DNA from 4 places in the Bradyrhizobium sp. CCGB20 genome. Region 2 is predicted to be linked to each of the others. Evidence: riboswitches for the same ligand, from Rfam matches in the RefSeq annotation. Region 2 holds a riboswitch; each other region holds the start of a gene.

Region 1 (7,409 bases), 1.4 Mb from region 2:
TGCCCGCGACGTTGAAGACGATGCCGCTTTCGGGGACGTAGACGTTCTTGCGCTCGATGTCGAAGGCCGAGAACGTGGCCTCCGCGCGCTTGTCGGCCGATTGCAGCTTCACGCCGGTCTCGTAGGTGCGCGACGTCGTCAGCAGCAGTGGCACCTGCGGTGCGAGGATGAAGATGTTGGCGACCGTCGGGTCCGCCGCCGTCGCGTACTGGCTGTACAGCATGACGCCCGGGGTGACCTCCCAGGTATAGCCGACCCGGCCGGTGACCGGGTTGAACGTCTTCGAGAACGGATAGCCGCGGTCGGTGCGCAACACGCCGTCCGGCGAGAAGCGCGTGCGCGACAGCTCGATGTCCTCGAAGCGGATGCCGCCGATCAGTGCGAAGCTCGAGGTCAGCTTCAGCCGGTCCTCGAACGCGAGCGAGGCGGAGTTGAGGTGCGTGTAGATCTTCTCGTCGCTGCGTGGCCCGTAAAGCCCGCGGTCCGGATTGATCAGGTCGACCGTGTCCGAGAAGAACAGGGTGTCCTGCGAGACGTTGAACTGCGAGCTGCTGGCCATGACGGTGGCGACGAAACGGTTGTCCATCCCACTGAAGTTGGAATTGACGGTGAGGTCGGTGATGTTGCCGTAGAGCCGCTGCGCGTGATCCAGCGCCAGCCGCTCGCGATAGACGTTGTTCGGCCCGGAATCGTCAAACGAGTTGATCTCGTTGTTGAACCAGTGCCGGTGCGCATCATAGCCGTAGACCTGGCTCCGCAGCGAGACGTTGTTGGTGATGTCCCACTGGAAGCCGCTGCGCAGCCAGAGCTCGCTGGCGCCGCTGTGATTGTCGAGCACGTTGTAGGTGGTGGTGAGCGTGCGCGCGTCCACGGTGACGGGGTTGAGCGTCCCGGTGTGGCCGTTGAGATAGTAGTTGGTCCACTGGCCCGAGACGATGCCCGATGTCGGCACGATGCCCGGCGCGTTGGCGGGCACCAGCGGCGTGCCCCAGTAGAAGCGGTCCTTGTCCTGCCTGTATTCGGCCGCGCCCCAGATCTTCAAGCTCTCGTTGACGCGGTAGTTCAGCTGTCCCGAGACGTTGCTGAGCTTCGCATAGGTGTCGTCGATGAAGCTCTTGTCGTTGGAATGGCTGATGTCGAAGCGGTAGTCGAGGCCGTTGACGAGCGTGCTGCCGCCCGATCCGTATCCGGCGCGATAGCCGTTGAAGGAGTCGTAGGACGCGAACGCGTCGTTGACGACAGGCCCGGTGTGCGGCGCCTTGGTCACGTAGTTGACGGCGCCGCCGGTCGCGCCAAGGCCGGCGATCAGCGAGTCAGGCCCCTTGATGATCTCCACCTGCTGCAGATTGGCGGTGTCCATGGGGCGGCCGGTCATGGTCGACGGCCCGATCGAAATGCCGTTGTAGAGGGTGGAAATCTGGTCGCCGGAAAAGCCGCGCATCGAGAAGATGGCGGGTGCGCCGGGCGCATCGCCGCCGGTCACGCCGACCGCCGCCTTGGCCGCGTCAGTGGTGGTCCTGATGCCGAGGAGCCGCATGGTCTGCTGGTCGATGACCTCGACGGTCGCCGGCGTTTCCCGTGCCGTGATCCCGAGCCGGGAGCCGACCTCGGTGACGGCGGCCGTGTTGAGCGGCGTCTGCACCTGATCGCTCGGAGACTGGGTTGCCGGAACGGCGACGGCTGAGGCGGCGCGATTGCGCCCCGTGGCCCGGCGCGCGGTCCGCGACCTCTGATTGCCGGGGCTGACAGCAGGAGCCGGCCTGGGTGTGGCCGGAGAGACGGTCACCGGGTCGATCTCGCGGGAGGCGTTATCGCGGGCCGCGGCCTGCGCCACCGCGACGGAGGACAGCGATGTCGAGAGCAGCAAGGCGAGCACGGCAGGCATGGCCTGCGAGACGCTGATCCGGACACGCCAATACCCCGGCGCAATGCCGGCATCGAAATGAAGATTTTGCACAACAACGCTCTGCGGCGACGCAAACAGACCGTCACCGCGGTTGCCTTAGTCATCTGCCTTCGCCCCAGGCGGCAGATGCACCGGCTACTTCAAGACATCGGGGCACCCCGCCCAATGCGTTCGCGCGTGACTCATGGCTGGCAGCAGGTTTCCTGGCTCGCGGGTCATCGCCTTCGACCGCCTTCCCAGAGGCCCAAGCGGGGCTCCAGTGGTTCGTTTGGTCGTCGGCTATCCGCCTACAGTTGCGGGGGCAGCCGCGGAATTGCCCACCGATGTGGACGCACCGCATTCCCTTAAGTAGCCCTTGCGGACACTACCGATCACGAAACTGGCATCCGGCGATGAGCCCGTCAACATCCGCCGGGCCTCTTCGGCTGGCTGGTGCTGCGATGGCGGCATTGTGTTGCTGTTTTGCCCGAGCTGTCGCCTGGTCGCAGCTCCAGCGCCCGGCCACTTCCGGTCTACGCGGGTGAGCCGCGGCTGTCAGGAAGGCGCCTGTGCGCCGCAACCGGTCTACCTCCGCTTGTCCGCGGCCCCGAACTCGCCTTCGACAGCCTTCATTTGAATGATGACGAGACAGTTGAACGCGACCACTCTTCGTCAAAAGGTCTGAATGAGGTCGGGAGAGATGAGCACTTGTCCGGCATGTGGCAATGCATCAACTGCCAAATTATTCGAAGTGACCGCAGATCAGGCCTCTCGATCCTTCGTCAATCCGCGCCAGTATCCGGATCGCTTTCGAAAATTAACACACCACCTGTCGGTTCTCTGGGGGCGCGACACCTGCGATATCCGCAAATGCGCAGATTGCGGATTCGGTTTTGCAGATCCCTTCGTCGCGGGGGGCGCGGAGTTTTATAACCTGGCCGCGCCGCACCCTTCCTATCCAGCCATGAAATGGGAGTATGCAAGGACAATCGAAGAGCTGAACGGCCTCGGCACCGCCGGAAAAACTGCGATCGATGTGGGGGCGGGGTTCGGGTATTTTCTCGATCACATCAAGGACAGATTCTTTCACGCGTCCGATATTTACGCGGTCGACTACAACGAAACGGCGCAACAGGCATTGCGATCGAAAGGCTACAAGACCTTTTCGGTCGACTTTCGAGAGGAGGGCTTCGCCCCCATGAAGGAGGCCTTCGACGTCATCTTCATGTTTCAGGTGTTCGAGCACATGGACCGGGTAGATGACGTCTTCGCTCGATTGAAATACCTCCTCAAGGCGAAAGGCTCTGTCTTCATCGCCGTGCCGAACGAAATCCGAACGAACTACATGGAGTGCCATGGGTCGCTCATAGACATGCCGCCGAACCACATTGGTCGCTGGACGAAGGAAGCGTTTGATGCCGTATGTCGGCGACATGGCCTGCAATTGACCATCTGCGAGCGGGAACCATTCAACCTCCTGAAGTTCCTCAAGGAGGACATCGTAGACAGCTTTTTGCGAAGGGCCGAGAAGCCGGGCAGCGTCTGCGAGTTCGTGCGCGGCCTGCCGCGGGGCAGGGCGCAGCGGATCGGGCAAGCTGTGCTCGCGCTTGCGCTTTCACCAACACGTTGGCCGGCATGGGCCTACGCGCTCAGGCACTCATCGACGCTGGGGAGCGCGCTCTGGGTGATGATCGACAAAGGCCTGTGACGCTAGCGCGCTGGCGTGCGAACGAGACTGTCGACGATGCCGGAGCCCTCGGCGACGAGGTCCTGACCGCTCATCCAGATATCGCGGCCCGAGATTTTCCTGCGCATGCTGGCAAGCCAGACGGCGTTGACGCCGCGAATGCCGATATCGTTACGGAATAACTCGTCGGTGGCTTGGGTCTCGATGATCTTGACGGTCTGCGAGAGGAGGGTTTTCTCGGCATCGCCGAGCTCCTTTCGCTTCATGTTTTCCTCTGCGCTGCTGGTCAGGCTGGCCTGGTGAAACATGAAGTAGGAGTCGGGATCGGCCATGCGCGTCGTGCCGGCGAGAAAAATCGGAACGCACATCGAAGCGCAGACACCGGCTTTCTGGACGAGCGTATCGATCGCGCGATCACGCGCACGGATCGCGGCGACGACCTTGCGCCCATGCTGGATCGAGCCGCCCGGCGAGTTCAGGATGAGGACGAGCCGGCGCCGATCGTCCTTGTAACGATCGAGGGCAGCGGCGATACGTTCGCTCATCGGCTCCTGCACGGGCCCGCTCCAGCCGAGCACGATGCGGTCCTGCTCTTCGCTGATGGACAAGGTCTGTCGCGAGGCCACGTCTCCGGAGCCGGAGGACGGCTGGAAAAAGATCCAATAGAGCAAGGCGCAGCAGGCGCCACCGAGAATGATGAACCGCGACACGGCCTACCTGCTCAATCCTGACATGGCGTGACCTGCGGAGTGCCGCGAATAAATCCCGGGATGCTCTTGGCGGACATCACGGACTGAACGAATTGGCCGCTCTCCAGAACAGGAACATCCCGAGCATGGTGAACAGGGCCAGTATTCCCGCCGAGAAGATGAACGACAGCGTACGGTTCCGGAGCTTCGTTTCCGCCGCGTAGAAGATCGAGACCGCGTTGCGGTCGATCGTCGAGCGCACCGGAGCGAGAGCCTCTCCGCCGCCGCTCGCAAAAAACATCAGGAAACGATGGGTGCTGGGCGGATCATCGGGCCTTGCGACCGATTTGATCTTGGCGCTGCAGAACGTGACCACGAAGTTCGTTCGCTCGCACTTCCCCTCCGTGGCGCGCAAATCATACGCCGGTTGCCACGTTCCGGCCAGGCGATGGTCGCGCAGGATGTCCGGACCATAGCTCGCGACAAGTCCGTAGAGCATGGCGCCGCAGGCAACGAGCATGATGAGCCAGCGAAACGGGTGGCCGGTCGCCTCGGCCGTCTCGGTGGCGACCTGGCCATGTGCGACGGCGATGTCGGTGTTGAAAGCCGGTGCAGCGGCAGCAAATCCGGATTGACGCTTGCCGAACGACATTGGGATCACTCCTGACAAGTCGCCGGCAACCTAAGGGCGATCCCCGTAAGATTTGGCTAAGACGCATCGGCGAATTCTCGTGATTCAGACATCGTTAAGCACGAGGCGGCGCGAGCCCGGTCGCGACGCGCGGATATGCCGGCGACATGAAAAAACCCGCGGCGGATTGCTCCGCGCGGGTGTGACTAGGGCGTCGCCTGGCGGAGCAGACCTACTGTCGGGCCGCTCTGCTGGCTCCCGGGATTTGTCCGCCGAACTTTGACGAGCCGGTTCCGCTGACGCTGGTCGGACCGCCCGCCGTCCCGTTCGGGTCGGAGCGGGCCGCCGTTCGGCCGGGGCCATGCATCATGTTCATCGAGTTGGACCAGCCGTGATGGTGATGGCGTTTGACGCTGTGCGCCGAGGCAGAACCGGTCGAGCAGGCCAGCAGAAGCGCTAAAGCAAGGGTTGATGTTTTCATCTGCGTTTCCTCCAGTTGAAGAAACTGCGGAGACGAGCGACTGTTCCAACCGCTTGGCAGCGTCGCTTCCCGACAGAATCTGCAACGTCGGTTGTCCACACCCACGACACGCAGTATCGAATTGCAGATCCGACCTACTAGCGATCGATAATTTGCCAACGCGGTCGCGCGTCGCTTTCATGTCGTGCATGGGGACGAAATCACGAGAGGTCATCTGGGGCGGCCGGATCATGGGCGCGGAGATTTCCGCCAGGCATGCCCGCGAGGAGGCGAAGAAGGCCGTCCGTGAGGCCGATCGGGCCGAAGCCGAAGCTTGGTCGGTCCGCATGGAAGGGTACGGCGGTCCCTCGCAGCCGTCTCCGACCATCGCGCAATGTCTCAACGGCGGCATGGGCTGGCTCGAGGTCGAGTGCAACAGGTGCAAGTCGCGTGCGAGCCTGCCGCTCGATGCGATCCGCCGTCCGCGCGATACGCCAATCTGGAAGCTCGAAGCGTCGCTCAAGTGCCGGTCATGCCGCAAGGGACGTTCCGCACCGCCTGTTCACATGATCAAGCTGACCGCGACGCGAAGCATCACGCCGTACAAATGGGTGCATCCGACCGAGGAGAGATAGCCTCACTACACCCTCTCGCTCGCCTCCACCGGCGTCGAAGGCAAAGACCTTCGAGCCGACGGCTTTGACCGTGATGATCGTGCTGGGTTCGGCTGGTCCCCTGGCCGGGGCAGATTGCCTCAGCCGGGGATGCCGCAGGGTGTTCCCTGAGTTCCTAGCTGCTGAAAGCGGTGTCCTTCGCTTGCACAAGGCGATGTTTCACGGTCCGTGCAATCGCCGCCGGGGCTTCGTCAGGGATCGCGAAGCAGGAGCTGGCGTTGATCTCGCACAAGACGTACGTGTCGGCACCGGCCGCGTCTTTCGGGCCGTAGAGAAAGTCCGCGTCCCAGATGACAGGGAGCGACGGTTCGCCGATGCTCAGCAGCTCCGTCATGCCCGGCGTCCATTCGTCCTCCATCGACCTTCGGAGCGTCTGAAATTGCGGCGCATCGGGTCCGTGCATGATCCGCGGGCCCGGCTGCGCTTCGGCGGAGTCCGGGCCTTCGGGCGGCGGTGGGATCAGGGCCTTGATCCGTTGGTGCCCGAAGCCTGCGACCTTGGCGCCGCTCATGTAACAGCGGATCATTCCGTCGGGCAGGCGGGGTTGAAAAATCTGGTCGATGAGACAGCCGCCCCAGCCGAAATACGGCTCGCATCGCGCGATGAACGTTTCGAGCGGCACGTCCTCGGGCATGCTGCCGCGTTGCGCATGGAGCACCCGGACAACGGCCTCCCTGTTTGGCAGCGCCTCGACCTTCCAGACGCCCTGGCCGCCGTTGCCGCGATTTTGCTTCAGCACGCGCGGACCGTTCGTCCGAAGGCGCGCCGGAAATTCGGCGCGGAACGCGGCGGCGCTGTCATAGCGATGGGTATCTGCGCCCCAGCCGAGATGCCGCGTTCGGTACAGCACCTCCTTGACGCCCATCTTCAGGATGACGTCGGGATGCGCGCTCACCCATGGTCCCTGTGCCGCAACATCGCGAAGCAGGGGATCGAGTTCGGCGCGCGTCTTGCCCTGATGGATCGGATCGACCCAGACGAGCACGCCATCGACCGCGAGCAATTGATCGCGGACGACGTCGGCGAAGGTTTCGTCGTAGATGACCGGCCGGGCGTCGATGCCGATAGCGGCGAGGGCCTCGAAGACGCGGACGAAACGGCTGTTCTGCGCCGTTGCGTCCGCCCGTGCAGCGGCATCCCCGCGCGAGAGGATGGCGATTGTTTTCGGAGGAGAGGAGATGTCCATGCGCAAGCTCCATAAATGGCGTGCTGCGCAGATCTTGGACCGAAGTCTCACGGGGAGTCTGCTTCGTCCCCATGCGGACAATCTACGTGAGATGGCGTTCAGATTTCAAGCCGTCGTTGTCGCAGTTCCATCCGGAGTGTGAACTGTTCGTGACGTGACCTCGCGCGGGCACCGGTTGACAGCCGGGCCCTCCCGGT
Region 2 (7,409 bases):
CGCCCGAGCTAAACAGAGTGAGTCAGTATTACGAGCTCCGTCTGTACGCCAAGGGGCTGTTTGACGGCCGCCCACGTGATCAGATTGCTATTGTTGCCACCAATACCGCGTGGAGCGATGCTGCAGTAAATGCCGCCGTGGCCAAGGGCCACCTTGTGCATCGCGACAGCACATCGGGCACATACACGGCGCATCTGGCGCCCGGGATATACTCAAGCTTAGGACTGACATACATCAATAACCCGACAAGCATCACCTACACGGCCAAAACGGGACATGCTTTGAACTTGTTGGTGTCCACGTCGATATTTTTCTGAGAAGAGGGTTTGGCGAATGCGGGTCTTGGAACGCTCTCGGCGTCTAGCATACTAGCTGGTCAGGAGACCATCGCGGCCAGCACCGCGTGAAGCCACCGCAAAGAGGGCCGCTTTGTCGGGAAAGGATCGTAAAGTTCAGTATCGATCGTGGCGGTTGCTCCGCAAATGCGATCTTTTGGTCCCATGCAGTTTAGCATCAGTCGTGGTGTGGATTAGACGGCATGCGCCATTTTCCGGAAACTGTTTTGTCTCCTCTGATCAATGTGTCGGCAAAGCTCACGGCCCCCTTCACCAGGAAACGGCCCGCACCGCTAAACTGCGGGTGTCAAAGCGGTGCTCATCAGGGCAGCTCTACGAGTTGACCTCGCAGCTTGCGGTCGTGCTCAAACTGGGCTGAAGTTGCTAGATATAGCTTCCCGCTACAATCTTCGGATGCGGCGATGCTTCGTCGGGAATCGATGGCTAGCCATAAAAATACGGAAAAGGTGGTGTCATGGGCCCAATGCGAACCGAAGAAGACGTTCTTGGTGAGAGGAAGCTGCCTGCGGACGCGCTCTATGGCATCAATACTCTTCGAGCTTTGGAGAACTTTCCGCTGACCGGCCGCACCATCGCGACGCTGCCTGAGTTTGTCCCAGCACTGGCGATGATAAAAGAAGCGGCAGCGCTTGCCAACAAAGAGATCGGCGCGCTTTCAGCGCAGAAAGCGGAAGCCCTCATTGAGGCTGTCCAAGAGATTCGCGTTGGAAAGCAGGATGCCCACCTGATTGTCGACGTGCTCGAAGGGTCGGGTGGCACATCGTCCAATATGAATCTCAATGAGGTGATCGCAAATCTAGCCGCGCGGCTGACCGGAAAGCCGGTTGGCGAGTACGCCTTCGTCCATCCGAATGATGACGTCAATCTCGGTCAATCGGCCAATGACACGGCCATGAGCTTGCGGTCTTTCGGATGTCGGAGGGACTTCGCTCGCCGTGATGCAACTGGCCGCCGCGTTCTCGGACAAGAAAAAGGAGCATTCGCAAACCCTTCGGCTTGGCCGGACATGTTTGCAGGATGCCGCTCCAATGCTATTCGGTCAGACCTTCAGGGCATATGAGGCTGTCGTAGAACGCCATGCCAAGTATGTGAAGGAGTTGCGGCGGCAACTCCCGATCGTTCCACTCGGCGAAACCGCAGTTGGTACCGGCTTGAATTCGAGGCCGGGCTACAAATCGGCCGTTCTCCGCCATTTATCAGCGCTGGCCGGCCACGAGATCAAACCAGCGGCTGATCCATTCAACGGAATGCAGAACTTGGACGCGTGCGCCAGGTTGTCGGCTGAAATCCGGAATTGCAAATTCCCTGGAAGATCGCTAACGACCTCGAACTGGCGGGGTCTCAGTAAGCAGCGCAGAAGCAACGGTAAGCGCCGCATCAATAAGCTGCGCAATGTCCAAAGCGTGTCAGCCACCTCCAGCGCCTTCTGGTGGCGCAGGGCTTTGTTGCTCGGGATCGCCGATACTACGTGACGGCTTTACAGTTTACTACGGCGGCGGGGAGTACCGGTCCTGCGTTTCCTTGCCAAATGCGTTACGCTGTAGGTCTTTAAGAGGCGTCCAAACCGAAAGCGTCGCGTGTTTTGCTACGCGGTAGGGATGGAAGGACATTTCAGGCGGCCGACAACACGGCTGCGGAAGTCCATCGTGCTTTCCGCATTCCGGTTGCCGGCGCCCCAGCCAATCATTGCCTTCTGCGCCCCAGCTATGCCGATGAAAAAGCAGCGATCGCCCTCGGCATTGATTCCGTGACGCCAGATCTGTCAAAAGAACAAATCGTGAGGTCTGACGGGAGGGATCTGATCGAGGAAGATCTTCCGCAACGTTCCACTCTCGCAGCGGCGAGCGCCGAACGACCTCGCAAACCGTAGCGATGCTTTCGGGGCGCTGCTCTTGTCATTCCCAAGTCAAGGCACCTCCGTTCTGGTATTCGATGACGCGGGTCTCGAAGAAGTTCTTCTCCTTCTTCAAATCCATCGTCTCCGACATCCACGGGAACGGGTTCTCGACCTCGGCGAATACAGGCGAAAGTCCGATCTGCGCACAGCGACGGTTAGCGATGAAGTGCATGTACTGTTCGCACAGTGCCGCATTGAGCCCGAGGAAGCCCCTCGGCATCGTGTCGCGTCCATAGGCGGCCTCCAGCTCCGCCGCCTCGCGGATCATGCCGCGTACCTCGTCCTGGAACGCTGGCGTCCACAGGTGCGGATTCTCGATCTTGATCTGGTTGATCACGTCGATCCCAAAGTTGAGATGGATGCTCTCGTCACGGAGGATGTACTGATACTGCTCGGCGATGCCGACCATCTTGTTGCGGCGGCCGAGCGAGAGGATCTGCGCAAAGCCGGTGTAGAACCACATCCCCTCGAACACGACGTAGAAGGCGACGAGATCGCGCAGAAAGGCGCGGTCATTGTCCGGCGTGCGCGTCTGAAACGAAGCATCGTCGAGATGCTGCGTGTGCTTGAGCGCCCAGGCCGCCTTGTCGGTGATCGAAGGTACCTCGCGGTACATGTTGAACAGCTCGCCCTCATCGAGGCCGAGGCTTTCGACGATGTATTGGAAGGTATGGGTATGCACCGCCTCCTCGAAGGCCTGCCGCAGCAAGTACTGGCGGCATTCCGGGTTGGTGAGGTGCCGATAGATCGCCAGCACGATGTTGTTGGCGACGAGGGATTCGGAGGCCGCGAAGAAGCCGAGATTGCGCTTGATCGCGCGCCGCTCGTCTTCCGTCAGCCCGTCCCGCGACTTCCACAGGGCTATGTCGGCCTGCATCGAGACTTCGGTCGGCATCCAGTGATTGTTGCAGCCGGAGAGATATTTCTCCCAGGCCCATTTGTATTTCAGCGGCAGCAGCTGGTTGACGTCGGCGCGGCAGTTGATCATCCGCTTCTCGTCGACCGAGACCCGGCCGCCGCCGCGATCTATCGCACCCAAGCCGGTGGGGTCGACCGGCTCGAGCCTGAGCTGGGTCTGCGGACGGAGCGCGGTGGCGAGGCTTGAGGCAGCCGGAGTCGCCGCCGTGGTTTCGGTGTCGGACCAATCGAGCATCGTCATCTCCTCACTGGCACGCTTCGCATTCGGGATCGTCGATCCGGCAGGCCTTGATGCCTTCGAGATCGGGAGCTGCCGCCGCCGGGATCATGATCGGGGCGTGCGAGAGAGCTTCAGATGCAGACACCGCGTTGAGCTTGCCGTCGGTTCCCTTGAGCGTCGACTTCTCGACATGCGTGGCGCTGCGCGAGCGCAGGTAATAGGTGGTCTTCAAGCCGTGCCGCCAAGCCAGCCGATAGAGCGCATCGAGCTTCTTGCCGGAGGGATTGGCGATGTAGAGATTGAGCGACTGCGACTGGTCGATCCACTTCTGCCGGCGCGCGGCGGCCTCGATCAACCAGGCGCTGTCGATCTCGAAGGCGGTGGCGTAGAGCGCTTTCAGATCGTCAGGGACGCGGTCGATCTGGCCGACGCTGCCGTCGAAATATTTGAGGTCGGAGACCATCACCTCGTCCCATAATCCCCTCGCCTTGAGATCACGAACGAGGAACTCGTTCACGACGGTGAAGTCGCCGGACATGTTCGATTTGACGAACAGGTTCTGGTAGTTCGGCTCGATCGACTGCGAAACGCCGCAGATGTTGGAGATCGTCGCGGTCGGCGCGATCGCCATCACGTTCGAGTTGCGCATGCCGCTGGCGGTGACCTTCTTGCGCAGGCGATCCCAATCCCGCGTCGAGGAGCGGTCCGCACCGAACCCACCGCGGGACTCGGCGACGAACTGCATGGAGTCGAGCGGCAAAATCGCCTTCGACCATAGCGAACCCTCGAAGCTCGCATAGCGGCCGCGCTCGGCGGCGAGATCGGAGGACGCCTCGATCGCGTAGAACGAGATCGCTTCCATGCTGACGTCGGCAAAGGTCACCGCCGCCTCGGACGCGATCGGGATACGCTGGACTTGAAGCGCCTCCTGAAAACCCATCAGGCCGAGGCCGACCGGCCGGTGGCGCATGTTCGAACGACGCGCCTCCGGGATCGTGTAAAAACTGATGTCGATGACGTTGTCGAGCATCCGCACGGCGGTCGTGACCGTCCGCTTCAACTTGGCCTGGTCGATACCGTCAAGGCCGACATGGGCGAGCATGTTGACGGAGCCGAGATTGCAGACTGCGACCTCGTCGGCCGAGGTGTTGAGCGTGATCTCGGTGCAGAGATTCGAGGAATGGATCACGCCCATGTGCCGCTGCGGCGAACGCAGATTGCAGGGGTCCTTGAAGGTGATCCAGGGATGGCCGGTCTCGAACAGCATGGTCAGCATGCGGCGCCAGAGGTCGGTCGCGCGCACCGTCTTGAACACGCGTAGGCCGCCGGCCTTCGCCTTGGCTTCATAGCCCTCATACGCGGTCTTGAACGCAGTGCCATAGAGATCGTGCAGGTCGGGCGTCTCGTCCGGCGAGAACAATGTCCACTCACCGTCGGCATCGACGCGCTGCATGAACAGATCAGGCACCCAATTGGCGGTGTTCATGTCGTGGGTGCGGCGGCGATCGTCGCCGGTGTTCTTGCGCAGATCGAGGAACTCCTCGATGTCGACGTGCCAGGTCTCGAGATAGGCGCAGACCGCGCCCTTGCGCTTGCCGCCCTGGTTGACGGCGATCGCGGTGTCGTTGGCGACCTTCAGGAACGGGATGATGCCCTGGCTCTCGCCATTGGTGCCCTTGATGTGGGCGCCGAGACCGCGGACCGGCGTCCAGTCGTTGCCGAGCCCGCCGGAGTATCTTGCCAGCAGCGCGTTGTCCTTGATGGATTTGAAGATGCCGTCGAGGTCATCGGAGACGGTGGTGAGGAAGCAGGATGATAATTGCGGGCGCAGCGTGCCCGAATTGAACAGCGTCGGCGTCGAAGCCATGAAGTCGAACGACGACAGCAGATCGTAGAACTCGATCGCCCTGGCTTCGCGGTCGATCTCGCGGACCGCAAGACTCATAGCGACGCGCATGAAGAACGCCTGCGGCAACTCGATGCGCTTGCCGCGCTCATGCAGGAAGTAGCGGTCGTAAAGGGTCTGGAGACCGAGGAACTGGAAGTTCAGGTCGCGCTCCGGCTTCAGCGCCGTGGCGATCCGGCCGAGGTCGAAACGGGAGAGCTCGGGATCGAGCAGTTCGGCAGCAATGCCGGCTTTCACATAGGCCGGGAAGTATTCGGCATAGCGGGTCGCCATGTCGGCCTGCGAGGCGGACGAGGGAATGCCGTGGACATGCGAGAGCACTTCGCCGCGGAGCTTGTCGAGCAGCAGACGCGCGCTGACATAAGCATAGTTCGGCTCCTGCTCGACCAGCGTGCGCGCGGCCATGATCGAGGCCAGCGCTAGCTCGTCCTGGCTGATGCCGTCGTAGAGATTGCGGGTGGTCTCGGCCAGCACCGGGGCGGCGGAGACGCCGTCGAGCCCCGCGCAGGCTTCGCCGATGATCAGCGCGAGACGCCTGGTATCGAGGCCGATGCGCGAGCCGTCAGCAAGCGTGACGTGTAGCTCCGGAACGGCAACGGGCGCTGGCTGCGCAGCCGCCTCTTCTGCGCGCTGGCGCGATCGCTCTTCGCGGTACAGCACATAGGCGCGCGCGACCTTGTGGTGCTCGCTGCGCATCAGGGCGAGCTCGACCTGGTCCTGCACATCCTCGATATGGAAGGTGCGTCCTTCGCCTGCGCGCCGCATCAGCGCTGCGACGATCTCGGCCGTCAGCTGCTCGACGCTCTCATGGACACGGCGCGAGGCGACCGCGCTGGTGCCTTCGACCGCAAGGAAGGCCTTGGTCATGGCAACAGCTATCTTGGCGGAATCGAATGGCGAGACCTTTCCATTGCGGCGGATGATCTGCATGGCCGGCTCGCTGAAAGCAGCCGCAAGTGATTGTGGACGCAACTGGATGATGGGTGCGGAAGCGCCTTCCGCGTCGTGCAGGTTCAGTGACATCAATAGGCCCCGTGATGCGCGTTGTGTTTGAACGGGGCGTTGAGGAAGGACGCTGCAGATCGCCGGCGGAATGATGCCGACGGCGCATGCAAGCGACCGCCGGGACACCCCGCCCGTGGACGTTCAGATCATCACGGCAGGTCTCCTGGCTCGCAGGTCGTTGCTCGCTTCCCGTCTTCCCGGTGCAGATAGCGCCAGTGACGATTTTCGGAAACAGCTCGCTGCTGACAGTTGCGGGGGCAGCGCCGGAATTCCACGCCAAAGCGCAGTCACCGGCTTCCCTCTTAGCCACTAAATCTTGCGATCCGGTGGAACCATGATTACTATATGTAGCGATGGTTCGGGCCTCCTGTCAATGGCTGATAACGTGCCGATACCGATTTGCCTGCGGAATGCTGGAATCTCACGGGCTCTGAAAGCTCCCGATTCGCAGGCAAACGTGTGCTCATAGATTTGGGTAGAACGGTGAGGCCTGCGCACTCGCGTTGGAAACTGATCTTGCTTTGGCTCTTATCGACATTTCTACGATATCCGACCATGGCGAGTTCGATCACATTCTTCGTGACTCCGTTGACGTTCCGAACTTCGTCGCCAATGCCGGCGTGTACAAACCTAAGCCCGTAGGCTGGCCGGACGGCATAGGCCGCGTCGAAAATTTGTCGCGACGACCGGAATGACATTCATCAGCGCCATGCCGGATGACCCTGAGCATGTCCTTCCAGTTCAGCTTGATAGCCTAACGACATCACTGCCGCTCGCAACTCGCTTCCGTTCAGAAGGGTCCGTCGGCGAAAGCGCCGGAGCAAGACATCGAGGAATGAACTCGCGCGAACCAGATCGGCATTGAGGCCGCGCGAATTCACTCCACGGACGAAATTCCCGTCCAAAAGAATGACAGTGCAAAGAAGACCTGCATCCGACGCCACCAAAACAACGAGCGAGCCGCCGAGGTTCATGGCACCACTCCTCTTTGTTGTGGTTATTGTTAGCATTATGCTCGCGGTGACCTGCCACTGAATTGTCATCCAGCGGCAGTTAGAGTCCCGAGGGTTTTGAAACGCTCTCCAAAACTAGGCCAGCCGGAGCTGG
Region 3 (7,409 bases), 1.6 Mb from region 2:
AGACGATCGCGGATCATCTGGGAAGCGAAGGCAAGGTTGCGCTGCTGATCTGGGGCGATCCCTCGCTCTATGATTCCTCGCTGCGCATTGCGCGGCGGCTCAATCCCCTGCCTGAGATCGAGGTCGTGCCCGGCATCACCTCGATTCAGGCGCTGTGCGCGGCGCATGCGCTGCCGCTCAACGACATTGGCGAGCCGTTCCTGGTCACGACAGGGCGTCGCCTGCGCGAGGGCGGCTGGCCGGCAGGCGTCGATACCGTGGTTGTGATGCTCGACGGCGGCACGGCGTTCCAGTCGCTCGATCCAGCCGGGCTTTACATCTGGTGGGGCGCCTATCTCGGCATGCCCGATCAGATCGTCATGTCCGGTGTACTCGCCGAGGTCGGTCCGCGCATCGTCGCTGCGCGACAGGATGCGCGCGAGCGGCACGGCTGGATCATGGACAGCTACATTCTCAAGCGCAGGCCGTAAGCGAGGCAGCATGCTCCCCGAATGGGTCTACAAGAAGTGCCCCGAGATCTCCGCGGTCCATCGCGAGGCGGCGGTCGCGCGGCAGGCGCAGCTGACAAAGCCGGCCGGCGCGCTCGGCCGGCTCGAGCAGCTCGCGATCGAGCTTGCGGGCCTGCAGGCGACCGGGCAACCGCGTGCCGCGCGCGTCCCGATCATCGTCTTCGCCGGCGACCACGGCATCGTCGCGCAGGGCGTGTCGGCCTATCCGCAGGAAGTGACCATCGCGATGATGGCGAACTTTGCCTCGGGCGGCGCCGCGATCTCGGTGCTGGCGCGTGACCTTGGCTCCAGCCTGGAAATCGTCGACGCCGGCACGCTGGCGCAGGAGGCGATGGCGGGAATCGTCATCGACAAGCCGCGCAGCGGCACGCGCGATTTCAGCGTGGAAGCTGCACTCACCGCTGCGGAGCTGGCATTCGCCTTCGAAGCCGGCCAGCGCGCCGTCGCGCGCGCGGAGGCCCATCAGCCCGATCTCCTGATCTTCGGCGAGATGGGCATCGGCAATACCACGACGGCGGCGGCGATTGCGGCGAGCCTGCTCGGCATGAGTGCCGAGGAGGTCGCGGGCAGCGGTACCGGCGTCGACGCGGCCGGCCGCGCGCACAAGGCGCGCGTGATCGACGCTGCGATCGCGCATCATGGCATCGCAAGTGCTCCGCCCGAAAAGATCCTGTGCGCCGTCGGCGGCCTCGAGATTGCGGCGATCTGCGGTGCCATCATTGCGGCCGCGCAGCGCCGCATCCCCGTGCTGATCGACGGCTTCATCGTATCGGTGGCAGCGCTTGCGGCCGTGCGGCTGAACCCGTCGTGCCAGCCGTTCCTGCTGCCGTCGCATCAATCGGCGGAGCAGGGGCACCGGCTGGTGCTGCGTGCCCTGAATGTGCAGCCGCTGATCAGCCTCGATCTCAGGCTCGGCGAAGGATCGGGGGCGGCCATCGCGCTGCCGCTGGTGCGGCTCGCGTGCAGCCTGCACAACGGCATGGCGACCTTCGCGCAGGCCAATGTGCCGGATCGCCCTGGCTGATCCGGCTCAAGCCGCGCGCTGATTGACGAAGACGACGCGCCAGCCGGTCGCGAGCCGATCGATCCGGGTCAGCGACAGCGGGTCGATCACGAAGCGCAGGGCCGCTTGGGGTGTCAGATCCAGTGCGATGCAGAGTGCGGCGCGGATCGTGCCGGAGTGCACGACGAGCGCTGCTGATCCGGCTCCGACCCGCGACAGACCCAGCCGGACGCGCGCGACCTGATCCTCGAAGCTTTCGCCGCCCGGCGGCCGTCCATGCGCCGGCGCACTCCAGAACTGCGCATAGGCCTCGCCACCGGTGGCGGCGAGCTCGTCATGGCGCCGGCCGGTCCAGTCGCCAAAATCCTGCTCGCTGAATTCGGTCAGTCGCACAGGTTCGAGCCCCAGCGCGCGCGCCGTCTCAACCGTGCGTCGTGCCGGGCTCGCAAAGCACGCAGCATCCCGCGGCAGTCTCTGCCGCAGCATCTCCAGTTGCGCGCGGTCGCCGAGATCGGCCGGCGCGTCGGCTGCGTGGATGGTCCCCGCGATGCCGTCGACGGGCGCATGACGTATCAGCCAGAGGAAGGTCTCGCCTTCCATGCTCGTCTCCAAGGAAGTTGGTCGCTGTGGCAATAACGCCGCAGCTTGTACATTGACTCTGTCTGGATCGTAATCCTAGATGCTCGCGACGGTTTCCCCGCGAGGGGATGAAAAGGGAATGCGGTGCGGGGAAATTGTCCCCAATGCCGCGGCTGCCCCCGCAACTGTAAGCGGCGAATCTTGCATCACGAGCCACTGGGTATCTCGGTCCCGGGAAGGCGACGCAAGGTATTGACCCGCGAGCCAGGAGACCTGCCGTCAGCCGTGGTCACACGCGAAGATGTCGGTCGGGGAGTACAGACATTCGGCTTCATCGGACGGCTGAAAGCCCAAAGATGGGACCTTGGTTCGCTGTGACGTGCCACTGACGTCATACCGAGGTTCCAAACCGTGTCTTCCATCCGTCTTGTACGACCGCGCCATTTCCTGCTCGCCTCCGCCGCGCTCACCTCGTTTGTATCCGCTGATATGCCCGCCGCCCTGGCGCAGCAGGCCCGTGAACCGCTGCCACCGGTCGAGGTGTCGCCCGCCCAACCCCGCAAGCAAGCGAAGCCAGCGAGTCGCGAAGCCCAGAGCGCACGCCGCGCGCCAACGCGCAGGTCCACTGCCGCGGCGGCCGCGTCCAAGCCTGTCGTGCCTGCCGCGACGGCGCAGACGCCGCTCAATACCAATGTGGTTGCCGAAAGCGCCTCGCGGCTCGGCCTGACCGTGCACGAAATCCCCGCAACCGTTGAAGTGATCTCGTCGGAGACCATGCGCGAGCAGGGCTATCGCACCGTGTCCGAGACGGCACAGGGCGCCGTCGGCGTCACGTCCGGCGACAATCCGGCCGAGCCCGCGGCGTTCTCGATGCGCGGCTTCACCAACAGCCAGATCAACACGCTCTACAATGGCATCAAGATCGGTCCGCAGAATATGACATCGCGGATCACGGACACGGCCAATCTCGAAGCCGTGGAATTCGTGAAAGGTCCGGCCTCAGTGATGTCGGGCGAAGGTGCTGCCGGCGGCGCGATCAATTTCGTCACCAAGACGCCGCATACGGGACCGGTCCGCAACGAAGCCGATTTTTCCTGGGACTCGCTGAATTCTTTTCGCGCGCACTACGGCTCCGGCGGCAGCACCAATGTGCAGGGCCTCGACTACCGCTTCGATATCAGCCGTTCCTCGCTCAACGGCTTTGCCGACGACACCAACACCAAGACGTTCGACGTGTCGGGCCAGCTCAACTACCGCATCTCCGACAGCCTCAAGATCTGGGGCGCGATCGAGTATCGCGAGGACCGCTCGAAGGCCTATTGGGGCGCGCCGCTGGTGCCGATCGCCTTCAGTGGCTCGCATGCGACGACGGGGATTGTCTCCGGAAATTATATCTCGAACTACAACAAAACAAATCTCGGCGCGGTCACCATCGACGACCGCACCTTCAACACCAATTACAACGTCCTCGACAATCGCAACGTCGCTCAGGAAGTGTGGCTGCGCGGCGGATTCGAGCTGAAGCTCGCGCCTGACCTGACGTTGAAGAGCCAGGCCTATGGCTACGGTGCGGAGCGCACGTGGTTCAACAACGAAGTTGAGGCGTTTAATTCCGGTACGAACCTGGTCGATCGCGAGCGCTTCTATGTGGCGCACAGTCAGCGACTGGTCGGCAATATCACCGACCTGACCTGGGACACGAATATTGCCGGCTTCGATAATCGGCTGGTCACGACGCTGTCGTCAAGCTACCTCGACTTTGTCAGGCCGGGCGCCGCGAACTTTCCCGGCGACTCCGTCTCGCTGGTCGATCCCGCCCGCGGCTATTACGGCCTGCTCACGACGCAACAGCAGATCGCCCGCATCGACAACGAGGCACTCTCGTTCGAGGACCGGCTGAAGCTCACGCGCACCTTCGCACTGATCGGCGGCCTGCGCGTCGAGCATATCGGGCTTGACCGCAATTCGACCGACTCCGCCGGCCTTGTGAAAGCAGGCTTCCCGTTTGCAACGGACTGGGCACCGGTGACGGGGCGCATCGGTTATACCTGGGAGGCCGTGCCCGGCATGACCTTCTTCAGCCAGTACGCCACCGGTGCCGACATCTCCGCCAACAACATTTTTCTGCTGGGACCGACCCAGCCGCTCGATCTGACGACGGCGCGGACCTACGAGACCGGCGTCAAGCATCTGTTCTGGGACAACAGGGCGGAGTGGTCGTTCTCGGCCTACGACATCGTGCGCAAGAACGTCTATGCGGCAGCCGGCGGCCAGACGCTCAACATTGCGGGACGGCAGGAGTCGAAGGGTGTGGAGCTTGCAGCCGCGGTGCGCCCGATCGAGCCGCTGCGTCTCTGGGGCAACATCGCCTATGTCGATGCGCGCTATGCCGACTACAATTTTGCCGGGGGATCGTTCTCCGGTAACACGCCGCCGAACGTGCCGCGCATCGTGGCCAATGCCGGCGCGTCGTACCGGTTCTTCACGCCCTGGCCGGTGGAGCTCGGCATCACCGGTCGCCATATCGGCGACCGCTACAACACGGATGCCAACGTCGTGACGATGAAGGCGTATACCGTCGCCGACGTCTATGCCTTCGTCGACATCCCCAGAACGGTGTTCAATGCGGTCGATCAGGCTCGCCTGGCCTTCCGCGTGCGCAACATCACCGACAAGCGCTACGCCATCTGGGGCGATCCGTTCTATCCCGACCAGATCCTTTTGGGCGCGCCGCGCACCTACGAGATCTCGGCCGCGTTCAAATGGTAGGATGCTGACCGCATGATGGGCGCGATCGTCCTGCTGCATCGCTGGCTCGGGATCGCGTTCTGCCTGCTGTTCGCGATGTGGTTCGCGACGGGGATCGTGATGCACTTTGTTCCGTTTCCGTCATTGACGGAAGTGGAGCGGTTTTCCGGACTTGCGCCAGTGGATCCCGGGGACGTGAAGATTACAGTCGCCAATGCCGTGTCCGCGAGCGGGGTCGACGATGCCACGCGCGTTCGCCTGTTCCAGCGAAGCGACGGACCGGTCTTTGTCGTGTCGGGACGGGCGCGTGTCCGCGCGATCCATGCTTCCGACGGACGGGACGCATCGGTGATGTCCGAGGACGTGGTACTCGGTATCGCGCGGGGCCATGCCCGCCAACGCGGGCTCGACGCCACACGGGTCGAGATCGCTGCGCTCTCGGACTACGACCAATGGAGCGTGCCGAATGGCTTTGACCGCCACCGCCCCCTGTTTCGCGTCTCGCTCGGCGATGCCGCCGGAACGGAGCTCTATGTCTCGTCGCTCACCGGCGAGATCGTCCTGGATAGCACGCGACGCGAGCGCGGCTGGAACCTCGCCGGCAGCGTCTTGCACTGGATCTATCCGACGATCCTGCGCAGCAATTGGGCGCTGTGGGACCGCGTCGTCTGGACGCTGTCGCTTCTGGCCTTGATCGCAGCCTTGCTGGGCGCGGTGCTCGGGATCGTCCGGATCAGGATGCGAGGACGCGGCCTCCCAACGCCTTATCGCGGCTGGCATGCCCTGCATCACCTCACTGGTCTCGCAGTAACAGCCTTCGTGCTGACCTGGATTTTCAGCGGCTGGTTTTCCATGGACCATGGGCGCTTGTTCTCGCGCGGACAGTTGACGGCCTCCGAAGCGAGCGTGACCTATGCGTCGCCGGATTGGGCCGCGGCGTGGCTCGATCGCCGGCCGATATCGTCATCGGCCCGGGAGATCGAATGGTTCGCCTTCAACGGCAATGCCTACCGCCGCGATCGGTTCGCGCTCGGTTCCCAGACCTTGATTGGAGCAGGGGACGCGTCCCACGATGGACAAACGCGATTTTTGAGCACCGACGAAGTTCAGGGATTGACGGCACGCCTTGCCACGGGCTGCGGCTTACCGTCCATTCTCGCCGACAATGACGACTATCCCGCGCAGTCCGTCGTTCCCGGTGCCCCCGTCTACCGCGCCCGCTGCGGCGACGTCTGGTTCGACGTCGACAGTGCCGACGGCAGCGTGCTGCAAAGGCTGGATGCTTCGCGGCGGGCCTATCGCTGGGTCTACAGCGCGCTTCACACGCTGGATTTTCCCGTTCTCATGGCGCATCCGCGATTGCGTGATGCCCTTGTCGTCGGGCTCTGCCTGCTCGGGCTGGTGTTCTCCGTCACCGGCATCGTCATCGGCTGGCGGCGCCTGCGATCGACCTTCGCGGCCTGAGCTGCGTCTAGGACAAATCATATGCGGCATGCAAATTGCGGGTTGCGCGGGCGATGGCAGGCGACGATGATCATCTGACGGGCGCAGCGGTGCGCTCTGCCAACGGGGCGATCGTGATCGATGTCAACTCAGCGCAAGCGGCTCGGCATGATCACGCCGTCGTCCAACTCGGTGCTGGAGCCCGTCACAAATTCCATGCTGCATGGCGTGGCCGGCGTCACCGCGCATTTCTCGCGCTTCCGCGTCACCGAGATTTCGCTCGATGCCGCGGCGCTGAGCCAGTTCGATGCCTCGGTGATGCTGCCGGCAGCGGACCTGCTGGCGGACGCCAGGGTCGACGCCATCGCCTGGAACGGAACGTCGGCGAGTTGGCTCGGCGTCGGCCGTGACAAGAGCCTTTGCGAAGCGATCACGGCGCGGACCGGTGTCCCGGCCACGACTTCCACGCTCGCCTGCATCGATGCCGTCCGCACGATCGGCGCCAGACGTGTCGGCTTGGTTTCGCCCTATACGGACGACGTGCAACGGCGTATCGGCGATGTCTGGGCCGAGGAGGGGATCGTCCCGCATGCCGAGCGGCATCTCGGCCTGCGCGACAATTTTTCGTTTGGCGAGGTCACGCCTGCAGCGATCGAGGATATGATCCGCGCCGTCGCGGCGGAGGGGGCGGATGCCGTGGTCGTCCTCTGCACCAATCTCGACGGCGCCGCACTCGCATCCTCGCTCGAGCAGGAATTGAACGTCGCCGTACTGGATTCGGTTGCGGTCACGCTGTGGCGGACGTTGGAGCTTGCCGGTGGCGACATCGGGGCCCTTGCCGGGTGGGGCCGGATCTTCCAGACATCAGCGATCATCAAGTGACGGAGAGGCATGTGACGCAACTCGATCTCGCCATCCGCGGCGGCACCATAGTGACGGCCAGCGACGAGTTTCGCGCCGATATCGGCATTCGCGGCGGCCGCATCGTCAGCATCGCCGACAGAATCGAGGGCGCGGCGGGCGAGATCGACGCGACGGGTCTGCTGGCGCTGCCGGGCGGGATCGACAGCCATGTCCATATCTCCCAGGCTCAGGGTCCCGACGTGGTCATGGCCGACGATTTTGCC
Region 4 (7,409 bases), 3.4 Mb from region 2:
TGAGCGGCTTCACCTCGATGAGCGAGGGCATGACCCCGCGCGGCCTCGTCAAGGTGATGAACCATTATTTCACGGTGATGTCCGCGCCGATCCGCAGCCATCGCGGCATCATCGACAAGTATATCGGCGATGCCATCATGGCCTATTGGGGCCCTCCCTTCATCGAGGAGGACGAGCCGGCGCTGCTCGCCTGCTTCGCCGCCATCGACATGGCCGACCAGGTGCCTGCGCTACAGAAGCAGTTGCCCGATCTGCTCGGCATCCGCGCCATGCCCGGTCCCTGCGACCTGCGCATCGGGATTGCCACCGGCGAGGTCCTGACCGGCAGCATCGGCTCGGAGCTGATGATGAGCTTCACCGTGATGGGCGACGCCGTGAACCTCGCCTCGCGGCTCGAGCTCGTCAACAAGGTCTACGGCACCCGCATCCTGGTCTCGCAGGCGACGGCGGACGCGATCGGCGCGGCCTGCGAGCTGCGCGAGATCGATCGCCTGGCGGTCGCCGGCCAGAGTGCGCCGCAACCCATCTTCGAGGTGATGAGCAAGGCGCACGGGCTCAGCGTTCCGCAGGAGAGCTTGCGCGCGCACTATGCCGAAGGCCTCGCCGCCTATCGCGCGCGGCGCTTCGACGATGCCCGGACCGCGTTCAATGCCGCACTGGAAATCGTCCAGGGCGATGGCCCCTCGCGCACGCTGCTCGCCCGCATCGCGCAGTTCGAGGCCGATCCGCCGGGCGTGGAATGGGACGGCGCCTGGCGGCTGGAGCAGAAATAGGTAGCCACATCCTCTCCTTGCGGCCCGCGCTGGCGAAAATTGATTCTACTCCATAACGATGTTCGCAGTGACGTATTTCCCGGGCTTAGGTTACGTGTCCTTGAGGCGTTTGACGGGGACACGCCAATGACAGAACTTGAGGACAGGCTGGAGCGGTTTGAGACTCTCACCGCCGAATGCGAGCTGATTGCCAAGCTCGCCACCGACAGCACCAAGCGCGAATTTTATTTGAAGCTCGGGGAGCAGTACCGCCAGCTGGCGGTCGATATGCGGTACGTGATCGCGGCCAGGGCCGCGGCCTGAGGCCGGCTGCAAGCCGTTCTTAATGTTTGGCGCGCATCCTCCTGGATGCGAGCGTCGCGATCCATGATTGCTCGCGGTGGGAATGCCGAGGTCCGTTGCGATGCAGCGTATCTCGCCGACGTCGCTTTGCCGCTCCTTACCAGGGCAATCCCATGCGCCTGCTTGCAGTCCTCATCTTCGCGCTCATGACGGCGGCCTGCAACCAGGAGCAGGACATCACCGGCTCGACGCCGGTCTGCGCGATGCGGAACTACAGCTCCTACAATCCCCGCGACATGAACCAGTGCGTGGCCGCCTGCAAGGCGTGCGACCACGGCAACACGGTCACCTGCACCACGTCATGCACCCTCAAGGGCGCCCACTGAGCGGCGGAGGTTCCTGGAGCCGGGACTGACGGTGCTCGGGCACCGGAACGATTCACAAGGGTTAATCATTGAAGGGATGGGCAGGACGCGGAGTCCTATGGAATGGGTATGCTCGATCCCGGTCGGTTCCTGGTGTCGTGCTCGCATTGCAATGCATGGCCGATGGCGGCCAACGTAAAGCGTGCGAGCTGGTCGGCCTCGCCGCACGAGGTCCGCTTCGTATGCCCGCGCTGCCGCCGCGAGGAGACCGCCATCATCTCCGCCTCGGGTGAGCTGACCCCGATCCGGCGCATCGACGTCCCGCCGCGCGACGTCACCGCGGCCTGGGCGCAGGCCCAGCGGCCAAGAGGGCGGGCATAGCCCGCCCGTCACAGCGCAGAGGGCGCGCGTAGCCCGCCCGTCACGATAGGACAAGGGCGGGCGTAGTCGGTTCTGCAAAGGCCCGGTGCCGTTTTGGAACCCGGCCGACCGCCAGGAGTTTTAGCCCGACATCAAACGCATCAAGGTCCTGCGAATGATCAGCGAGCATTTCGACACCCGCACACGGATCAACATGAAGCTGGCGCTGGATCGGGTCTGCCGCAATCGCCCGGTCGGCGAGGACCACGACTTCCGCAGGTCCGTTGCCGAACACATCATCCGATGCGCGCTCACGGGCCGCACCGGCATCGGCCAGCTCGTCGATGCCGGCGAGCGGGCGATGATCAGCACGCGTCAGCAGCGGGAGCCGACCTGATTGCGCCAGGTCAACCTGCGCGCGGTGCTGCGACGATCATGCAATCAGCCGATTGACTCACCGCTCCAACGACCCGTAAATTGGAACCTGACGGTTCTCCTCACGGAGATCAAAAGGGAACGTTGTGCGGGATTGTCCCAACGCCGGGATATTCTCAATGCAGCGGCTGCCCCCGCAACTGTAAGCGGTGAATCTTTCGTCATATGCCACTGGGAATCTCGGTCCTGGGAAGGCGACGTAAGGTATCGACCCGCGAGCCAGGAGACCTGCCGTCAGCCGTGGTCACACGCGAAGATGTCGGTCGGGGAGTACAGACATTAGCTTCACCGGAGCAATCGATCGCTCCGTGAAACCTCGTTCGCTGTGACGTGCCACTGACGTCATACCGAGGTTACAAGAGTGTCCCGTATTGTCTCTGCCGCCAGGCGCCTCAGCGCCGGCCTCTTCACGTCTGTTTTCCTGTATTCGTTCAATCCTTCCGCCGCGTTCGCCCAACAATCGGCATCGCCCAATCTGCTGCCCCCGGTCGAGGTCGGGCCATCCGAGCGTACGGCCAGGCCACCGGTCGTACGACATGCGCCTGACAAGCCCGAGCGCAGGCGTGTCGTTCGAGCGCTGAGACCGGAGCCGCCGGTATCGCCCCCCGTTGCCGGTGTATCCGCTGCCAATCTGTTTCCAACCGTCGTTGTCAGTCCAACGGGCATTGTCACTCCGACCAATCTGGTCTCGAGCTCGATGACCGTCCTGACCGCCGGGGATATGGAGCGCGATCAGCGCCGGACTGCGTCCGATGCGCTCAGCGCCGTTCCCGGGCTCAACCTCGTCCAGACCGGCGGACCGGGCGGACAGACGTCGGTCTTCATGCGCGGAACGAACTCCAATCACACCAAGGTCCTGATCGACGGTATCGACGTCAGTGATCCCGGCAATCCGAACCGATCGTTCGACTTCGGCCAGTTGTTGACCTCCGACATTCAGCAGATCGAAGTCCTGCGCGGCCCGCAGGGTGGTCTCTACGGCGCGGATGCGCTGGGGGGCGTGATTTCCATCGTGACCAAAAAGGGTGATGGTCCCGCTCGCGCGACCGGCTCGGTCGAGGGAGGCTCGTTCGGGACGTTCAATCAGACGGCAGGTCTGAGCGGGTCACAGGACCACTTCAACTATGCCTTCAACGTCGCGCATTTTCGCGCAAGCGACGTGCCGGTGACGCCTGTCGAACTGCTGCCGCCGGGCCAGAAGGCGATCGGCAATTCCTACGACAACATGACCTATTCGACCAAGCTCGGCGCCGATGTCAGCGAAAACCTGACGCTCAATGGCGTCGCGCGCTACACCGACGCCACGCTGCGCTTCACGGGAGACACGTTTGATCCCGTAACACTTGCCAGCTTTCCCGCCGCCGCGCAAAGCACGCAGACCGTGCACCAGCTGTTCACGCGCGGCGAGGCGGTCTGGTCCGTTCTCGACGACCGGATGAAGAGCTATTTCGGCGTCAACTACACCAACCACTGGAACCACAACATTTCGCCGGGCGATGCGATGCCGACCATCACCACCGGCGATCGGGTCAAATACGATTGGCACACCACCACACGGCTCGCGCCCAACAACAATGTCATCATCGGCGCCGAGCATGAGACCGAAACGCTGCAAACGGCGACGGTCTCCGCCCAGAACGTCAACAAGGCAGGATATGTGGAGTTGCAGTCCCAGTTCGTGGACCGCGTCTTCTTCACGGCCAATGTCCGGCAGGACGACAACGAGCGGTTCGGCGAGCACCCGACCTTTCGCCTGACGTCAGCCGTGATCGTGCCGGTCACGGACACGAAGTTCAGGGGAAGCTACGGCACGGGATTCAAGGCGCCAACGCTCAACCAGCTTTACGTCAGCTTTCCTGCGTTCTTCTTCTTTGCGAATCCCAACCTCAAACCCGAAGAAAGCGTTGGATACGACGCAGGCTTCGAGCAGCCCTTGTTCAATGATCGCGTTCGCTTCGGGTCGACCTACTTCCGCAACAACATCACGGACCTGATCCAGAGCACGTTCGATCCCGTGACATTCACGAGCACCAACACGAATATCGGCAAGGCCATCACGGAAGGCACGGAAAGCTTCGTCGCCGCCGCAATCACCGACCGGCTCCGCGTTCGTGCCGATTACACTTTTACCCGCGCCGTCGATGCGACGGCGGGACTGGAGCTGCTGAGGCGTCCGAAGGAGAAGTGGAGCGCGAATGTCATCTGGAATCCGATCGATCCGCTCACGCTGTCCGCGACCGTGCTGCACGTCGGAAGTTTCGTGGACGGCAACCGCGACTTCAGCATTCCGCGTCTGCTGGCGCCGGCCTACACTGTCGTCAATGTGGCCGCCGAATATCTGGTCACCGATCAGATCAAGGTATTTGGCCGGGTCGATAATCTCGCCAATGTGCGCTACCAAAATCCGACAGGCTTTCTACAGCCGGGACTCGGCGTCTATGGCGGCATTCGCCTTGCGAATTACGACGTCAGATAGCGGGACTCCGGAGGAAGCGATCTCATGACGACAGCCGATCCGATCATGGACTTGCTTGCAGGTCAGCTTGCCGATGCCGAGGCGGGTTGGAGCATCGGTACGTTCGGGGCCATTGCCGAGTTCACGCGCGAGCTCGGCGATGCCTTGGACACGGAGCGGTCTCGCAACGGGATCAGCGTTGTGACGGAGAAGGGTGGGATACGCATCGCCTCCCACCCCGACCTGCGCCTCATCGCGTCGGAATCGCCGACCACCGAAAGCTGGAGTCACCGCGTCGCGATGTGTCTTCCGCATGAAGCGGGCATCATGAGTGGCCGCACGGTGCTGACGGAAATCGGTCCTGATCGCGCAGCGCTGCGCCATCGGGATCGCAACGGCATCCTGTTCGACCTTGGCCTTGGAGCATTGCAGATCGACGCCTGCATCCGGACCGGCGAGGCGGATGTCGTCGCCGCGCTCAGGAGCCGTGCGGGGCAATCCGTGTTCGCGCCGGATAGCGATGCCATGCGGGTCATCCTCGCCGCCAATCCGCATCGCGTCTTCATCAGCCGGATCGGGCGGGCCGAAGTGTTCCAGCCGATCCCGCCACCGGGCGGCAAAAGCCCTGATGGTCCGCACACGCACGTCCTGCCAAAGCTGCTCGCGCATCGCCGCACCCATGCTGCGACCGAGCCGCTGCCTGATGGCTGGATCCCCTGTGCGCATCTTTATCCGGCCCATCCGCTGCGCGATCAACTCGGCCGCCAGCACCCGTTTCGGCCGGATCAGCACGCAGCTTTCCAGGCCCTGCTCGAACGCTACGGGCTGCCGGAGCTGACGGCGCTCAAAAGCAACGTAATCGGAGCCGTCGCGAAGGGGCGGGGACCTGAGACCGTGACGCTTCCGTCCGACCGCACTGCGCGCGCCGCAGTTCGGGTGACCGTGCGGCAGCTCGCGGCCGCGGAACCGCGCGCGCCGTTGCTTCTCGCCTGGCTCGCCGCATACGACCGGCGCGATCCGACCGAGGCCGAAGACCCCATGGAGGCCCTTCACTAAAGCCCGGATGCACTGACCCCATACCCGCAAAATGTGCTACAAATCCTGCAAGGAGATCGTTTCATGACTGTCACTATCCTGCCGCCTCATGCCGACCGCTTCCGCCTTCATCCGGTTGCGCCGCGCCTTGCGCCGATGTTCTGCTTTGCGCTGCTGACCCTGTCATGCGCGCTCGCCAGCTTTGCGCTGGCCTGCGCAACGCCGTTTGCGGCCTTCGCGGTCGTCGCGGCCGCGATGCTGCCGCTGCGTCCGGCGCTGCTCGTCGTCACCGGCGCCTGGCTCGTGAATCAGACGATCGGTTTCGGCGTGCTGCACTATCCGATCGACGGCAGCACCATTGCCTGGGGTTTTGCGATTGGCGCCGCGGCGCTTCTATCGACCGTAGCAGCATCGGCTGTGCTCCGCATGCTGCCGCAGGGCCGTGCGCCGCTAATGCTCGCGATCGCGCTCGTCGTCGCCTACGCGGCCTATGAGCTCGCGCTGCTTGCCGCGACGCCGGTCCTCGGCGGAGAGGGCGCCTTCACCGCGGCCATCGTCACGCGCATCGGGCTGACCAGCGCTGTCTGGCTCGCCGGCCTCGTTGCCGCCTGCGAGATCGTTCGGCTGATCGATCCGTTCGGCCGCAAGGGAGCGCTGTCGGCCTGAGCGCCGCTTCGCTCCATACGGGCTACGAGACTGAGGTCCGGTCATGGCGATGACCGGCCCTTTGCCCATCGCCGCAGTACGACCGCCGTCCAGACCGGTTGCGGATGAACAATATCTGCCGGGAGCTGCCGTCCGGCATGGACGCCCTTCAGCCGCGCCCGGTGCGTGGCTTCAACCATCCCATGATCACTGAGCACGGCGTTTGACGGCTGCGTGGCAGCCTGTGCCTCTCGCTCGCATCTCTTGCGAAGGTGAGGGCCTGTTGGCTGGATCGACGCTGCGCGGGCGCGCGTGCCATCCACTCGCGAATGACTGCGCGTCGTATCTTCGATTTCAACATATGAGAGTCTCCAAGGGCCGGATCAGCCATGCGGCTGTTCCAGCCCTCTCTGATCGCCAGCGTGTCTAGGCCGCCTTTTGCATCGGATAGGCTTGCGAACGTCGCGCGAGCAGGGCGCTGCCACACGGATGTTCGGTGCCTTGCAGGACGACGAAGCCACGCTTTGCGATCGCGGTGCGAAGATTGTCCTTCGCTGCCGATTTCTGCGCGTCGAGCCAGATCACCAGCACGGCGCGGGGGCCGAGGAAACCGTCGAGCCAATCCACCGCCGCATCGAGAGCGCCAAGCGGGCGTCGTCGCCAGTCCACGAGGGCTGCGTCGTATTGGGCGGCCGCCTGGCCGCAATTGCCGGCCGCTGCGGCCAGGAAATATCCGCGCCTTTGCAGATCGATCGTCAATTCCATGCTCTTCGCGCCGACCACGACGATGCGCTGCCGGGGTGAGCAGCCTGCGAGCGCGATCATCGGTTCTATGATTCTGTCGCTGATCTCTGAGGGAGACATGAGTTCACCGGTTCGGTTGTTGTTGTCGCAGTCCTTGCGATGCATCAGGCTGCGCGACCGGCCCGATATGTTGTCGGTTGCGATAGGATTTCGAGATGAGCACGGTCCCGATTGTATAGGTTCGGCATAGGACCAGCGTGGCACCTATGCCGTTCCTAGAAACGGGCGATGCGATCCCCATCGAATTCAAATTTG

What was found. Region 2 has a riboswitch for cobalamin ahead of NLM15_RS07765 (ribonucleoside-diphosphate reductase subunit alpha). Riboswitches for the same ligand answer to the same signal wherever they lie in the genome.
Region 1: another riboswitch for cobalamin. It lies ahead of NLM15_RS14295 (TonB-dependent receptor domain-containing protein); the one in region 2 lies ahead of NLM15_RS07765 (ribonucleoside-diphosphate reductase subunit alpha).
Region 3: another riboswitch for cobalamin. It lies ahead of NLM15_RS15260 (TonB-dependent receptor domain-containing protein); the one in region 2 lies ahead of NLM15_RS07765 (ribonucleoside-diphosphate reductase subunit alpha).
Region 4: another riboswitch for cobalamin. It lies ahead of NLM15_RS23500 (TonB-dependent siderophore receptor); the one in region 2 lies ahead of NLM15_RS07765 (ribonucleoside-diphosphate reductase subunit alpha).

What each region holds. Positions count from the first base shown of each region.
Region 1 covers NZ_JANADN010000001.1:3,096,901-3,104,309, forward strand. Annotated here, with positions in the region: gene NLM15_RS14295 (TonB-dependent receptor domain-containing protein) at 1-1,885, opposite strand, end outside; cobalamin riboswitch at 2,082-2,290, opposite strand; gene NLM15_RS14300 (bifunctional 2-polyprenyl-6-hydroxyphenol methylase/3-demethylubiquinol 3-O-methyltransferase UbiG) at 2,586-3,593, shown strand; gene NLM15_RS14305 (ATP-dependent Clp protease proteolytic subunit) at 3,596-4,282, opposite strand; gene NLM15_RS14310 (hypothetical protein) at 4,359-4,913, opposite strand; gene NLM15_RS14315 (hypothetical protein) at 5,562-5,987, shown strand; gene NLM15_RS14320 (Cj0069 family protein) at 6,142-7,212, opposite strand.
Region 2 covers NZ_JANADN010000001.1:1,680,691-1,688,099, forward strand. Annotated here, with positions in the region: partial or broken gene NLM15_RS43935 (carbohydrate porin) at 1-317, shown strand, start outside; gene NLM15_RS07755 (lyase family protein) at 820-1,416, shown strand; gene NLM15_RS43940 (lyase family protein) at 1,301-1,828, shown strand; gene NLM15_RS07760 (ribonucleotide-diphosphate reductase subunit beta) at 2,252-3,406, opposite strand; gene NLM15_RS07765 (ribonucleoside-diphosphate reductase subunit alpha) at 3,417-6,320, opposite strand; cobalamin riboswitch at 6,438-6,654, opposite strand; gene NLM15_RS07770 (hypothetical protein) at 7,004-7,276, opposite strand.
Region 3 covers NZ_JANADN010000001.1:3,323,772-3,331,180, forward strand. Annotated here, with positions in the region: gene cobF (precorrin-6A synthase (deacetylating)) at 1-470, shown strand, start outside; gene cobT (nicotinate-nucleotide--dimethylbenzimidazole phosphoribosyltransferase) at 481-1,533, shown strand; gene NLM15_RS15255 (histidine phosphatase family protein) at 1,540-2,112, opposite strand; cobalamin riboswitch at 2,185-2,387, shown strand; gene NLM15_RS15260 (TonB-dependent receptor domain-containing protein) at 2,503-4,860, shown strand; gene NLM15_RS15265 (PepSY domain-containing protein) at 4,873-6,303, shown strand; gene NLM15_RS15270 (aspartate/glutamate racemase family protein) at 6,424-7,164, shown strand; gene hydA (dihydropyrimidinase) at 7,176-7,409, shown strand, end outside.
Region 4 covers NZ_JANADN010000001.1:5,080,835-5,088,243, reverse strand. Annotated here, with positions in the region: gene NLM15_RS23525 (adenylate/guanylate cyclase domain-containing protein) at 1-773, shown strand, start outside; gene NLM15_RS23520 (hypothetical protein) at 900-1,076, shown strand; gene NLM15_RS23515 (hypothetical protein) at 1,229-1,441, shown strand; gene NLM15_RS23510 (hypothetical protein) at 1,544-1,801, shown strand; gene NLM15_RS23505 (hypothetical protein) at 1,956-2,177, shown strand; cobalamin riboswitch at 2,252-2,466, shown strand; gene NLM15_RS23500 (TonB-dependent siderophore receptor) at 2,913-4,691, shown strand; gene NLM15_RS23495 (DUF6925 family protein) at 4,716-5,726, shown strand; gene NLM15_RS23490 (hypothetical protein) at 5,790-6,371, shown strand; gene NLM15_RS23485 (hypothetical protein) at 6,777-7,175, opposite strand.